Regions from separate parts of the Pseudomonas sp. GW821-FHT03A09 genome, predicted to be linked through region 1. Evidence: predicted binding sites of a transcription regulator. Region 1 holds the regulator's gene; each other region holds the start of a gene.
What was found. The regulator sigma-54, encoded in region 1, starts transcription at its own class of promoters, with help from an activator protein. The targets are predictions, from matches to a motif close to ANTGGCATNNANNTTGCTNT.
Positions count from the first base shown of each region.

Region 2: a site for sigma-54 is predicted at 2,743-2,762, ahead of glnK (P-II family nitrogen regulator). Genes of this name have one in related genera too.
Region 3: a site for sigma-54 is predicted at 2,140-2,159, ahead of flgB (flagellar basal body rod protein FlgB). Genes of this name have one in related genera too.

Region 1 is NZ_JBWKUX010000006.1:166,655-170,918, forward strand. Features, by position in the region: gene lptB (LPS export ABC transporter ATP-binding protein) at 1-593, shown strand, start outside; gene AC07V4_RS13380 (RNA polymerase factor sigma-54) at 779-2,272, shown strand; gene hpf (ribosome hibernation-promoting factor, HPF/YfiA family) at 2,348-2,653, shown strand; gene ptsN (PTS IIA-like nitrogen regulatory protein PtsN) at 2,664-3,128, shown strand; gene rapZ (RNase adapter RapZ) at 3,131-3,988, shown strand; gene AC07V4_RS13400 (HPr family phosphocarrier protein) at 4,005-4,264, shown strand, end outside.
Region 2 is NZ_JBWKUX010000001.1:337,582-341,845, reverse strand. Features, by position in the region: gene sutA (dormancy-specific transcriptional regulator SutA) at 1-79, opposite strand, end outside; gene AC07V4_RS01580 (secondary thiamine-phosphate synthase enzyme YjbQ) at 182-607, opposite strand; gene AC07V4_RS01575 (ammonium transporter) at 820-2,160, opposite strand; gene glnK (P-II family nitrogen regulator) at 2,196-2,534, opposite strand; gene AC07V4_RS01565 (accessory factor UbiK family protein) at 2,957-3,217, shown strand; gene AC07V4_RS01560 (YifB family Mg chelatase-like AAA ATPase) at 3,450-4,264, shown strand, end outside.
Region 3 is NZ_JBWKUX010000004.1:526,911-531,174, reverse strand. Features, by position in the region: gene flgA (flagellar basal body P-ring formation chaperone FlgA) at 1-66, opposite strand, end outside; gene AC07V4_RS10290 (chemotaxis protein CheV) at 148-1,080, shown strand; gene cheR (protein-glutamate O-methyltransferase CheR) at 1,123-1,950, shown strand; gene flgB (flagellar basal body rod protein FlgB) at 2,201-2,608, shown strand; gene flgC (flagellar basal body rod protein FlgC) at 2,612-3,055, shown strand; gene flgD (flagellar hook assembly protein FlgD) at 3,072-3,806, shown strand; gene flgE (flagellar hook protein FlgE) at 3,838-4,264, shown strand, end outside.

The DNA of each region.
Region 1 (4,264 bases):
GCTTCTATATGATCGTCGGCCTGGTCCAGGCGGATCAGGGTCGTGTATTGATCGACGACCTCGACGTCAGCCACCAGCCTATGCACGGTCGTGCGCGGGCCGGTATCGGCTATCTTCCCCAAGAAGCATCGATCTTCCGCAAATTGTCGGTGGCCGACAACATCATGGCGATCCTCGAGACCCGCAAGGAACTCGACCGTGATGGCCGCCGCAAGGAGCTGGAAAGCCTGCTGCAAGAGTTCCATATCAACCACATTCGCGACAACCTCGGCATGAGCTTGTCCGGTGGTGAGCGTCGCCGGGTGGAAATCGCCCGCGCCCTGGCCACCGCGCCGAAGTTCATCCTGCTGGATGAACCCTTTGCTGGCGTCGACCCGATCTCGGTTGGCGACATCAAGCAGATCATCCATCACCTCAAGGCCAAGGGCATCGGCGTGCTGATCACCGATCACAACGTTCGCGAGACCCTCGATATCTGTGAAACCGCCTATATCGTCAACGATGGCCAACTGATCGCCGAAGGCGACGCCGAGACCATCCTGGCCAACGAACTGGTCAAGGAAGTGTACCTGGGCCACGAGTTCCGCCTGTAAGCACGGTGATGTCACGGCTGTTCGCCAAAGCGCGCGGGAGTCAATAAAAACCTCAGTTTTTTTATTGTTACCGCGCTCTAGGCAAAGCCCCCGATTTCAGGCATATAATTTGCTTATGTTTGGCGCTCACGCGCTCTGTCGTGGATGGCGCAATGCGCCGGCGAATAAGGTGTTAAGCCCCTGCCATGAAACCATCGCTAGTCCTGAGAATGGGCCAGCAGCTGACGATGACACCGCAGCTGCAACAGGCCATCCGCCTGCTCCAATTGTCGACCCTGGACCTGCAACAGGAAATCCAGGAGGCCCTGGAGTCGAACCCGATGCTCGAACGCCAGGAAGAAGGCGACGACTTCGATAATGCAGACCCGCTGGCCGACAACATCGAGCAAAAACCCAATTCCGACGTGCAGGAACCTTCCTATCAGGAAACCGCCCCTACGGTGGACAACCTTGAGGACGGCGAATGGAACGAACGCATTCCCAACGAACTTCCCGTGGACACCGCCTGGGAAGACGTCTACCAGACCAGCGCCAGCAGCCTGCCCAGCAATGACGATGACGAGTGGGACTTCACCACCCGTACGTCCGCCGGCGAGAGCCTGCAAAGCCATTTATTGTGGCAGTTGAACCTGGCGCCGATGTCCGACACCGATCGCCTGATCGCCGTCACGCTGATCGATTGCATCAACAACCAGGGCTACCTGGACGAAACCCTTGAGGAAATCCTCGAAGCGTTCGACCCCGAGCTGGATATCGAGCTGGATGAAATCGAGGCCGTTCTGCACCGTATTCAGCAGTTCGAGCCCGCCGGCATCGGCGCCCGCACCCTCGGCGAATGCCTGCTGCTGCAACTGCGCCAGTTGCCTGCCAAGACCCCCTGGCTCGCCGAGGCCCAGCGCCTGGTTACCGACTACATCGACCTGCTCGGCAGCCGCGACTACAGCCAGCTGATGCGCCGCATGAAACTCAAGGAAGATGACCTGCGCCATGTGATCGAACTGGTGCAGAGCCTCAACCCGCGCCCCGGCTCACAGATCGAGTCCAGCGAAGCCGAGTATGTCGTTCCCGATGTGATCGTCCGCAAAGACAACGAACGCTGGCTCGTCGAGTTGAACCAAGAGTCGGTGCCACGCCTGCGCGTCAACCCGCAATATGCCGGTTTTGTACGCCGCGCCGACACCAGCGCCGACAACACCTTTATGCGTAACCAGTTGCAGGAAGCGCGCTGGTTCATCAAGAGCCTGCAAAGCCGCAACGAAACCCTGATGAAAGTGGCCACCCAGATCGTCGAGCACCAGCGCGGCTTCCTGGAGTATGGCGACGAGGCGATGAAACCGCTTGTTCTGCACGATATCGCCGAAGCGGTGGGTATGCACGAATCGACGATCTCCCGGGTGACCACGCAAAAATTCATGCATACCCCACGAGGTATTTATGAGTTGAAATACTTTTTCTCCAGCCACGTCAGTACCTCCGAAGGCGGCGAATGCTCGTCCACGGCAATCCGCGCGATCATCAAAAAACTGGTTGCCGCGGAAAATCAGAAAAAGCCATTGAGTGACAGTAAGATCGCTGGTTTACTGGAGGCACAAGGCATTCAGGTCGCCCGTCGAACCGTCGCCAAGTACCGCGAGTCCCTCGGGATCGCGCCTTCCAGCGAGCGTAAGCGTTTGATGTGACGGGCGGGCCAAAGCGTTCCAGTGGCAGGCACCTTTGCCTGCCGCTTTATGCACTGGCAACGAAGGAGAAGCTGTATGCAAGTCAACATCAGTGGACACCAGCTGGAAGTCACCAAGCCCCTGCGTGAATACACCGAAAGCAAGCTGAACAAGCTTGCGGGGCATTTTGACAAGATCACCAACGTGCAGGTCATCATGGAGGTCGATAAGCTCAAGCAGAAAATCGAGGCCACCCTGCACGTACCGAATGCCAAGCTCGTTGCCAATGCGGAACATGAAGACATGTACGCGGCGATCGACTCGCTCTACGACAAGCTGGACCGCCAACTCATAAAGCATAAGGAAAAGAATCTGCACCTGATGCAAGGTACAGGTCGTTAACTCTCCCCCCATGATCCGACTTGAAACCATCCTGACCCCCGGCCGTTCCCTCGTGAACGTGCCGGGTGGCAGCAAGAAGAAAGCCCTCGAACAAATTGCCAACCTGATCGCACGCGAAGTGCCAGATCTGGAGATGCAAGATGTCTTCGACGCGCTGATTGCCCGTGAAAAACTTGGCTCCACCGGTTTTGGCAACGGCATCGCCATTCCTCACTGCCGACTCAAGGGCTGCGAAACACCCGTCAGCGCCCTGCTGCACCTGGAAGCTCCCATCGATTTCGACGCCATCGACGGCGCTCCGGTCGACCTGCTGTTCGTTCTGCTGGTCCCGCAAGCCGCCACCGATGCGCACCTGGAACTGCTTCGGCAGATCGCCAGCATGCTCGACCGCAAGGAAGTACGCGACAAACTGCGCAGTGCCAACAGCAATGAGGCGCTCTATCAGGTTGTCCTGGATGAACAAAACGGGCAGTAATCATGCGTTTGATCATCGTCAGCGGCCGTTCCGGCTCAGGTAAAAGCACTGCCCTCAACGTACTTGAGGACAACGGTTTCTATTGCATCGACAACCTGCCCGCCGGCCTGCTGCCTGAATTAGCGGAACGTGCATTGATCCACACCGAACTGGCGCAGCCGTTGGTGGCCGTATCGATTGATGCGCGTAACCTGCCAAGCCATCTCTCGCGGTTCCCGGAATTGCTGGAGGAAGTGCGGGCCAAGCATATTCATTGCGATGTGTTGTACCTGGATGCCGACGAAGAAACGCTGCTCAAGCGTTTCTCCGAAACCCGTCGACGCCACCCTCTGAGCAGCGCCCATCGCTCCTTGGCCGAAGCCATTGAGGACGAGACCTCGTTGCTGGGGCCGATCATCGACCTGGCCGACCTCAAGATCAATACCACCGACCTTAACCTGTACCAACTGCGCGACGCCATCAAGCTACGCCTGCTGAATCAGCCGGAACCAGGTACGGCATTTCTTGTGGAGTCCTTTGGCTTCAAGCGTGGGATGCCGGTAGATGCGGATCTGGTGTTTGATGTGCGCTGCCTGCCCAACCCATACTGGAAACCAGAGCTGCGTGATCAGTCCGGGCTGGATCAGCCTGTGGCCGAATACCTTGCCGCACAGCCGGATGTGGAAGAGATGTTCCAGGACATTTCCAGCTACCTGCTCAAATGGTTGCCGCGCTTCGCCGCAAGCAATCGGGCCTATGTCACGATTGCCATTGGTTGCACCGGAGGCCACCACCGTTCCGTCTATCTAACCGAACGCCTGGGCCAGGTTTTGCAACAAACCCTCAAGAACGTCCAGGTCCGCCACCGCGACCTTAGCTGAAAGGAACACCCCCGCGATGCCCGCTCTGGAAATTGAAATCATCAACAAGCTGGGCTTGCATGCCCGGGCCTCCGCCAAGTTCGTCGGCGTTGCCGGGCAGTTCCCCTGCCAGATTCGCGCCGGGCGCACCCCCGAGTCCATGGTCGATGGTAAAAGCATCATGGCCATGATGATGCTGGCTGCCGGCAAGGGCACCAAGATTCACTTGAAGACTGAAGGCGAGCAGGAGCAGGAAGCGATGGATGCCTTGGTGAAACTGATCAACAACTTCTTTGA
Region 2 (4,264 bases), on a different contig from region 1:
CCGCTGCTTCAAGACCTTCTTCGGTCTCGTCATCATCACCGACTTCGAGTTCGTCGTTTTCCAGATCATCGTCGCTCATGTTCTACCTCATGACTTGCGAAAAGCAGATTAGTTATAGCCCAGCTTTACCTTCTGTCGAAGGGCGCCGGAAAAAAATCACATCCACTGGATAACCAGTGGCTTATGCCTCGTCACCGTGCAAGGTGGCGAGGACTTTACGAGCACCGCCATGATCACGGTGCTCGCCCAGATAAACACCTTGCCAGGTCCCCATCGCCAAGCGGCCGGCCCTGACCGGCAAACTCAGCTGGCAGCCCAGGAGACTGGCCTTGAAGTGCGCCGGCAGATCATCCGGACCTTCGTCGTTGTGTTCGAACCCTGCCCGGCCCTGCGGCACCAGCGAGTTGAAATAACGTTCGAAGTCACGGCGAACCGCCGGATCGGCATTCTCGTTGACGGTCAACGAGGCCGAGGTGTGCTGCAGCCACAGATGCAACAGACCTACACGACATGCCTTCAATTCAGGCAAGCCGGCCAGCAACTCGTCGGTTACCAGGTGAAAGCCCCGGGGCTTGGCCCGCAGGGTGATCAAGGTCTGTTGCCACATACAGTTCTCCGCCCATCGGCGCGCATTCTAGCGCGCTCTGGAAAAAAACAAAGTGCCGAATACGCCTACATGCCTGTAAGACATTCGCACGCTGAAAAGTGTCATGTGCGCCCCATCACAAACTCGACGCAAAAACCGGTACAGCGTCCTACGACTGACAAACGCCAGACAAAAAAATGCCCGGCAAGCCGGGCATCTTTTTTTTCGCGTACTTACAAGTTGTAGCCGCGTTCGTTGTGTTGCGCCAGGTCGAGGCCAACCGCCTCTTCTTCGTCGGTAACCCGCAAGCCCATGACTGCATCCAGCACCTTGAGGATGATGAAGGTCACGATGGCCGTGTAGATCACGGTGAAGCCGACGCCTTTGCACTGGATCCAGACTTGCGCCGCGATATCCGTGGTGGCCGCATTGAAGCCGCCCAGGGAAGGCGCCGCGAACACGCCGGTCAGGATCGCGCCGAGGATACCGCCAATACCGTGCACGCCGAAGGCATCCAGGGAGTCGTCGTAACCCAGTTTGCGTTTCAGGGTAGTGGCGCAGAAGAAGCACACCACGCCCGCTGCCAGGCCAATCACCAGGGCACCCATCGGGCCCACGGTGCCGGCGGCTGGGGTGATTGCCACCAGGCCCGCCACCACACCCGAGGCGATGCCCAGTGCGCTTGGCTTACCGTGGGTGACCCACTCGGCGAACATCCAGCCCAGGGCCGCAGCGGCGGTCGCGATCTGTGTCACCAGCATCGCCATGCCGGCAGTGCCATTGGCCGCCGCAGCCGAACCCGCGTTGAAGCCGAACCAACCCACCCACAGCATGGCCGCACCGAGCAAGGTGTAACCCAAGTTATGAGGAGCCATCGGAGTGGTCGGGAAGCCTTTACGCTTGCCGAGTACCAGGCATGCCACCAGGCCAGCCACACCGGCGTTAATGTGCACCACGGTGCCGCCGGCGAAGTCCAGCACGCCCCAGTCGCCTAGCAACGAACCCGGACCACCCCACACCATGTGGGCAATCGGCGCGTAGACCAGCGTGAACCAGACGCCCATGAAGATCAGCATCGCAGAGAACTTCATGCGCTCGGCGAAAGCACCGACGATCAGTGCAGGAGTAATGATGGCAAACGTCATCTGGAAGGTGACGAACACCGCCTCGGGGAACAGCGCCGCAGGGCCGGTGATGCTCGCTGGGGTCACACCCGACAGGAACAGTTTGGACAGGCCGCCCACGAAGGAGTTGAAGTTGACGACACCCGCTTCCATACCCGTGGTATCGAACGCCATGCTGTAGCCGTAGACAAACCACAGGATGGTGATCAAACCAGTGATGGCGAAGCATTGCATCATCACGGAAAGAATGTTTTTGGAGCGAACCATGCCGCCGTAGAACAGCGCCAGGCCCGGAATAGTCATGAACAGCACCAGCGCGGTGGATGTCAGCATCCACGCCGTATCGCCGGAATTGAGGACTGGAGCAGGGGCTGGGTCCGCCGCCAATGCCAGGGCTGGCATTACGAGGGACAACAGGGCTCCTAGCCCTGCGAATTTACGCAGAGTCATATTGTTTTCTCCTGGGGCGTTGGGGGTTTGGCGGCTTAGATTGCGTCGGTATCGGTTTCGCCGGTACGGATGCGAATAGCCTGTTCCAGATTGACCACGAAGATCTTGCCGTCACCGATCTTGCCGGTGTTGGCCGCCTTGGTTATCGCCTCGATAACCCGGTCAAGATCCTTGTCGTCAATGGCGACATCAATCTTCACCTTCGGCAGGAAATCAACCACGTACTCCGCGCCGCGATACAGCTCGGTATGACCCTTCTGCCGACCGAAGCCTTTGACCTCAGTAACGGTAATGCCCTGCACGCCGATCTCGGACAGTGACTCGCGTACATCGTCCAACTTGAACGGCTTGATGATGGCAGTGACTAGCTTCATGAAAACTCTCTCCCGAATTGGTGGACTTGCCCCAGGAAAACAAACCCGTCTCAAGTCTAAGCGCAGTGCCTGGCTTTGTAACGCATCGTCGCCTCGGTAATACCCGCGGCGACGCCAGCGAACCACTGGTGACGAAACCTGTACCCCTGATCCGTCGGCGCACTGCATTCGTCACAGCGACTGCATCAGTGCATGGGTCATGATCGTCTAAGCAGAAACCTTGCCAGCTCCGTAAAAATCACTGAAATCAGTCCCTTGCCCACTTATGCCCACCTACGGGGCTTTTTGGCGGCTGCAATGCGCACAAAAACAGTGCGTCGCCGTTCGCCCCGTTGCGCGAAAAGCGTGCGCTTTGCGACATGAAAAAGACTATAGACGCTGCGTGATACACTGCCGGCCAACAGTTTTCCGGAATATTTCCCATGCTCGCGCCCAAAGATCTCCTCGACGCCCTGAGCGGCCACGCTGCTCGCCTGTTCAGCGGCGACACCCCGCTGCCCCGCAATGAAATCGAAAGCCAATTCAAGGCGTTGCTGCAAAGCGGTTTCAGCAAGCTCGACCTGGTGAGCCGGGAAGAGTTTGACAGCCAGATGGTAGTGCTGGCCCGTACGCGGGCGCGGTTGGAGAGCCTGGAGGCAAAAGTGGCTGAACTCGAAGCCAGGTTGGCGTCACCCGCTGAATAAATTCGGTCAGTGTGGGAGCTGCCGAGCCCCAGCGAGGCTGCGATGCAGGCACTGCGGTTTCCCAGTTAGACTGCGGTGATCCCATCGCAGCCTCGCTGGAGCTCGACAGCTCCCACATAAAGCGCTGTGATCTCTCCGGATACGTTCTGTAAAACCTCCCCCCTCCCGCTCGACCCCACCTCGTCTACCCTTGAAAAACCGCAGGAAGCGGCCTTCTTTTCAAGGAACACGCATGTCCCTCGCCATCGTCCATAGCCGTGCCCAGATTGGCGTCGAAGCCCCCGCCGTCACCGTCGAAGTGCATATGGCCAATGGTCTGCCTTCCCTGACACTGGTGGGTTTGCCGGAGACGGCCGTCAAGGAGAGCAAGGACCGCGTACGCAGTGCCATTCTCAATTCGGCGCTGCAATATCCTTCCCGGCGCATCACCCTTAACCTCGCGCCCGCCGACCTGCCCAAGGACGGCGGACGCTTTGACCTGGCGATTGCGCTAGGCATCCTGGCGGCAAGCGGACAGGTGCCGACGTTGATGCTCGATGACGTGGAGTGCCTAGGAGAACTGGCCTTATCGGGCGAAGTACGGGCGGTAAAAGGCGTGTTGCCGGCAGCATTGGCAGCGCGCAAGGCCGGGCGCACTGTGATGGTGCCTCGGGCGAATGCGGAGGAAGCGTGCCTGGCGTCGGGGTTGAAGGTACTCGCGGTGGATCATCTGTTGCAGGTCGCGGCACATCTGAATGGGCATCAACCCATAGAGCCTTACAAGTCCGACGGTTTGTTGTACTTGAACAAACCCTACCCGGATCTGAGCGAGGTGCAGGGCCAGTTGGCGGCCAAGCGTGCGCTGTTGATCGCCGCAGCGGGCGCCCACAACCTGTTGTTCAGCGGCCCACCGGGCACCGGGAAAACGTTGCTCGCCAGCCGCTTGCCCGGTCTGCTGCCACCGCTGAGTGAGCAGGAAGCGCTGGAGGTGGCAGCCATTCAATCCGTCGTCAGCCTGGCGCCACTGAGTCATTGGCCACACCGACCCTTTCGCCAGCCGCACCATTC
Region 3 (4,264 bases), on a different contig from region 1:
GGCGCAGAGCAATCTGCCGTAGCGTGGGGAGCCGTGGCGTCGGGAAACTGTCGTTTTAATGTTCATAGCCAATAAATAGCAAAGCTCGTGCCGTTTAGTGTTGGGTGCGCGTCGCACCCCCAAAGGTTTTAACGTAGGAGTCTGGGCATGGCAGGAGTAATGGATTCAGTAAACCAGCGGACACAGCTGGTAGGGCAGAATCGCCTGGAGTTGTTGCTTTTTCGCCTGGACGGCAAGCAGCTATATGGCATCAACGTGTTTAAAGTGCGGGAAGTGCTGCAGTGTCCCAAGCTGACCATCATGCCCAAGTCGAGCCCGGTGGTGTGTGGCGTGGCCAACATCCGTGGTGCGACCATTCCGATTCTCGACCTGGCCATGGCCACGGGATCCTCCGGTTTGCAGGACCGTGAAAGCCCGTTCGTGATCATCACCGAGTACAACACCAAGACCCAGGGTTTCCTGGTGCGCTCGGTAGAGCGCATCGTCAATATGAACTGGGAAGAGATTCATCCGCCGCCCAAGGGCACCGGGCGCGACCACTACCTCACAGCGGTGACGCGGGTGGATAACCAGTTGGTGGAAATCATCGACGTGGAGAAAATCCTCGCCGAAGTGGCGCCGACCTCGGAGGCCATCTCGATAGGTGTGGTGGATGCCGAGACGGCGCACAAGGCGGTGTCCCTGCGCGTATTGACCGTTGACGATTCCTCGGTCGCACGCAAGCAAGTGACGCGCTGCCTGCAAACGGTTGGCGTGGAGGTGGTGGCCCTGAATGACGGTCGCCAGGCGTTGGACTATCTGCGTAAGCTGGTGGATGAGGGCAAGAAGCCGGAGGAAGAGTTCTTGATGATGATCTCCGACATTGAAATGCCGGAAATGGACGGCTACACCCTCACGGCCGAAATACGCAATGACCCACGCATGCAAAAATTACATATCATCCTGCATACTTCGTTGTCGGGCGTATTCAACCAGGCGATGGTCAAGAAAGTCGGTGCTGATGACTTCCTGGCCAAATTCCGTCCTGATGACCTGGCATCCCGGGTAGTCGACCGGATCAAGGCAGCAGATCACGGCTAGGGGATTTCCCCTGGCGGTCATACGATTTAAGAGGCGGTATCATTGTCTACGGGTAATTTGGATTTCGAACAGTTCCGGGTCTTCCTGGAAAAAGCCTGTGGCATATTGCTCGGTGAAAACAAGCAGTACCTGGTATCCAGCCGTCTCAACAAACTGATGGAGCAGCAGGGCATCAAATCCCTGGGTGAGTTGGTGCAGCGCATCCAGGGTCAGCCGCGTAGCGGGCTCAAGGAAATGGTGGTCGATGCCATGACCACCAACGAAACCTTGTGGTTTCGCGACACGTATCCCTTTGAAGTGCTCAAGAGCAAGGTACTGCCGGAGGCCATCAAGGCAAGCCCCGGGCAACGCCTGCGTATCTGGTCGGCGGCATGCTCTTCGGGGCAGGAGCCGTACTCGATCTCGATGTCCATCGATGAGTTCGAGCGTACCAACATGGGCCAATTGAAGGCCGGTGCGCAAATTGTTGCCACCGACTTATCCGGCACCATGCTCACCAATTGCAAAACCGGCGAATACGACAGTCTTGCCCTGGGCCGTGGTTTGTCCCAGGAGCGCCTGCAACGTTACTTTGACCCGAAAGGGGCAGGGCGATGGGCGGTCAAGGCGCCGATCAAGAACCGAGTCGAGTTTCGCTCGTTCAACCTGCTCGACAGCTATGCGAGCCTGGGCAAGTTCGACATGGTGTTCTGCCGAAATGTGCTGATCTATTTTTCGGCTGAAGTGAAGAAAGACATCCTGTTGCGCATCCATGGCACCCTCAAGCGTGGCGGCTATCTGTTCCTTGGCGCGTCCGAGGCATTGAACGGCCTGCCGGATCATTACCAGATGGTGCAATGCAGCCCTGGGATCATTTACCAAGCCAAGTAAGCAAACAGTACTCGCTCAAAAATGTGGGAGGGGGCTTGCCCCCTCCCACATTTGTTTTGCGGCAATCCTTTCGAAAGCGGCAATCCCGCATTGCCGCTTTACTGGCGCCACGCGGAAACCCGTTGCCGCTTTTCTGGCATTGCCGTCGGCAAACATCCCGCAAACCCCTGAGATACAGGTGTTCTAAGAATTGGCATGGGCCTTGCTATAACCCTGTTACGAAAAGCAGGTCAGCCTAAAGGTTTCCGCCATGAGCATCAGCTTCGATAAAGCGCTCGGTATCCACGAACAAGCCTTGGGCTTCCGCGCCCAGCGTGCTGAAGTCCTGGCTAACAACATTGCCAACGCCGACACCCCGAACTACAAGGCTCGGGACCTGGATTTTTCCGCTGTGCTCGCTGCACAACAGGACAAGACCAAGAACGGCACCTTCGCCTTGAACATGACCAATAGCCGTCATATCGAAGCGCAAGGCCTGAGCAATGGTGACGAATCGCTGCTGTATCGCACGCCGATGCAACCCTCGATCGACCAGAACACCGTCGACGCTCAACTGGAGCAATCGGCCTATGCCGAGAACTCGGTGAACTTTCAGGCCAGCTTCACCCTGCTCAATAGCAAATTCAAAGGGCTGATGTCAGCCCTGCGTGGAGAGTAAGCCATGTCCCTGTCCAGTGTTTTCAATATTGCCGGCAGTGGCATGAGCGCGCAGACCACGCGTTTGAACACCGTCGCCAGTAACATCGCCAACGCCGAGACCGTGTCTTCGAGCATCGACCAGACCTACCGCGCCCGCCACCCGGTGTTCGCCACCATGTTCCAAGGTGGCCAGGGTAACGGCAGTGATTCGCTGTTCCAGAACCAGGATGCCGCAGGCTCCGGCGTGCAGGTGCTGGGTGTCGTCGAAGACCAGAGCAACCTTGAGGCCCGTTACGAGCCTAACCACCCCGCGGCGAACGAAAAGGGCTACGTGTACTACCCCAACGTCAACGTGGTTGAGGAAATGGCTGACATGATCTCTGCCAGCCGCTCGTTCCAGACCAATGCGGAAATGATGAACACCGCCAAAACCATGATGCAGAAGGTCCTGACCCTGGGTCAGTGATAAGGGGCGCCAAATAATGGCCATTGTTGATACCACTTCTACTCCAGCCAACACGCCGGTCCAGGACCTGTTCAATTCCAAGGTCAAGACCGCCACGGACAACAGCAGTCTCAATAGCGCTGCCAAGGCCGCCACGGGCAACAAGTCCCTGGGCAAGGACGCGTTCCTGCAGCTGCTGGTGACCCAACTGAAAAACCAGAACCCGCTGTCGCCTCAGGACAACGGTGCGTTCGTCGCACAGCTGGCTCAGTTCAGCAGCCTGGAAGGCATCAACACCCTGAACGACTCGGTGAATGCGATCTCCAGCAACTTCAGCTCGTCGCAAGCGTTGCAAGCGTCGTCGCTGGTGGGGCGTTCGATCATCACCCAGACCGACAAGGCCACGGTGGATACCAGCAAGAGCATGACCGGCTCGGTGGCGGTGACAACTGCCACGGGTAACGTCTCGGTCAAGATCACCGACAAAGACGGCAACGTGGTGCGCACCATCGACATGGGCGCCCAGAGCGCCGGTGATTCCAGCTTTATCTGGGATGGCAAGAACGACAAGGGTGAAGTCGCCCCAGCCGGTACCTACACCTTCAACGCCACTTACAAGAATGACAAGGGCGACTCGGCCGCCCTGTTGACTTCGCTTCCCGCCACGGTGACCAGCGTGACCTTGAGCAAGACCGGCGGCGAGATGTTGCTGAACCTTGCGGGCGGTATGGGCAGCGTCAAGCTGTCGCAAATTCAGACTATCGGTACATAGAGCCGGCTAAATACGGCAGAGGGAGAGAAACATGTCTTTTAACATCGGCCTTAGCGGCCTCTATGCGGCCAACAAACAACTGGACGTGACCGGTAACAACATCGCCAACGTCGCGACCACCGGTTTCAAGTCATCCCGTGCGGAGTTCGCGGACATCTACGCAGCCTCCAAACTGGGCACTGGCCAGAACAGCGTCGGTAGCGGTGTGAGCCTGGCGGCCGTGTCGCAGCAGTTCACTCAAGGTGATGTGGTCGGCAGCGGTGGCCTGCTGGACATGGCGATCCAGGGCGGCGGCTTCTTCGTGCAGAAGGGCAGTGACGGTTCGCTGGAATACACCCGTAACGGTTCCTTCCGTGCGGATAAAGACGGCTACATCACCAACAACACCGGCACTTCGCGCTTGCAGGGCTACGCGGCGGATGCCAACGGCAACATCATCAAGGGCGCCCTGACCGACC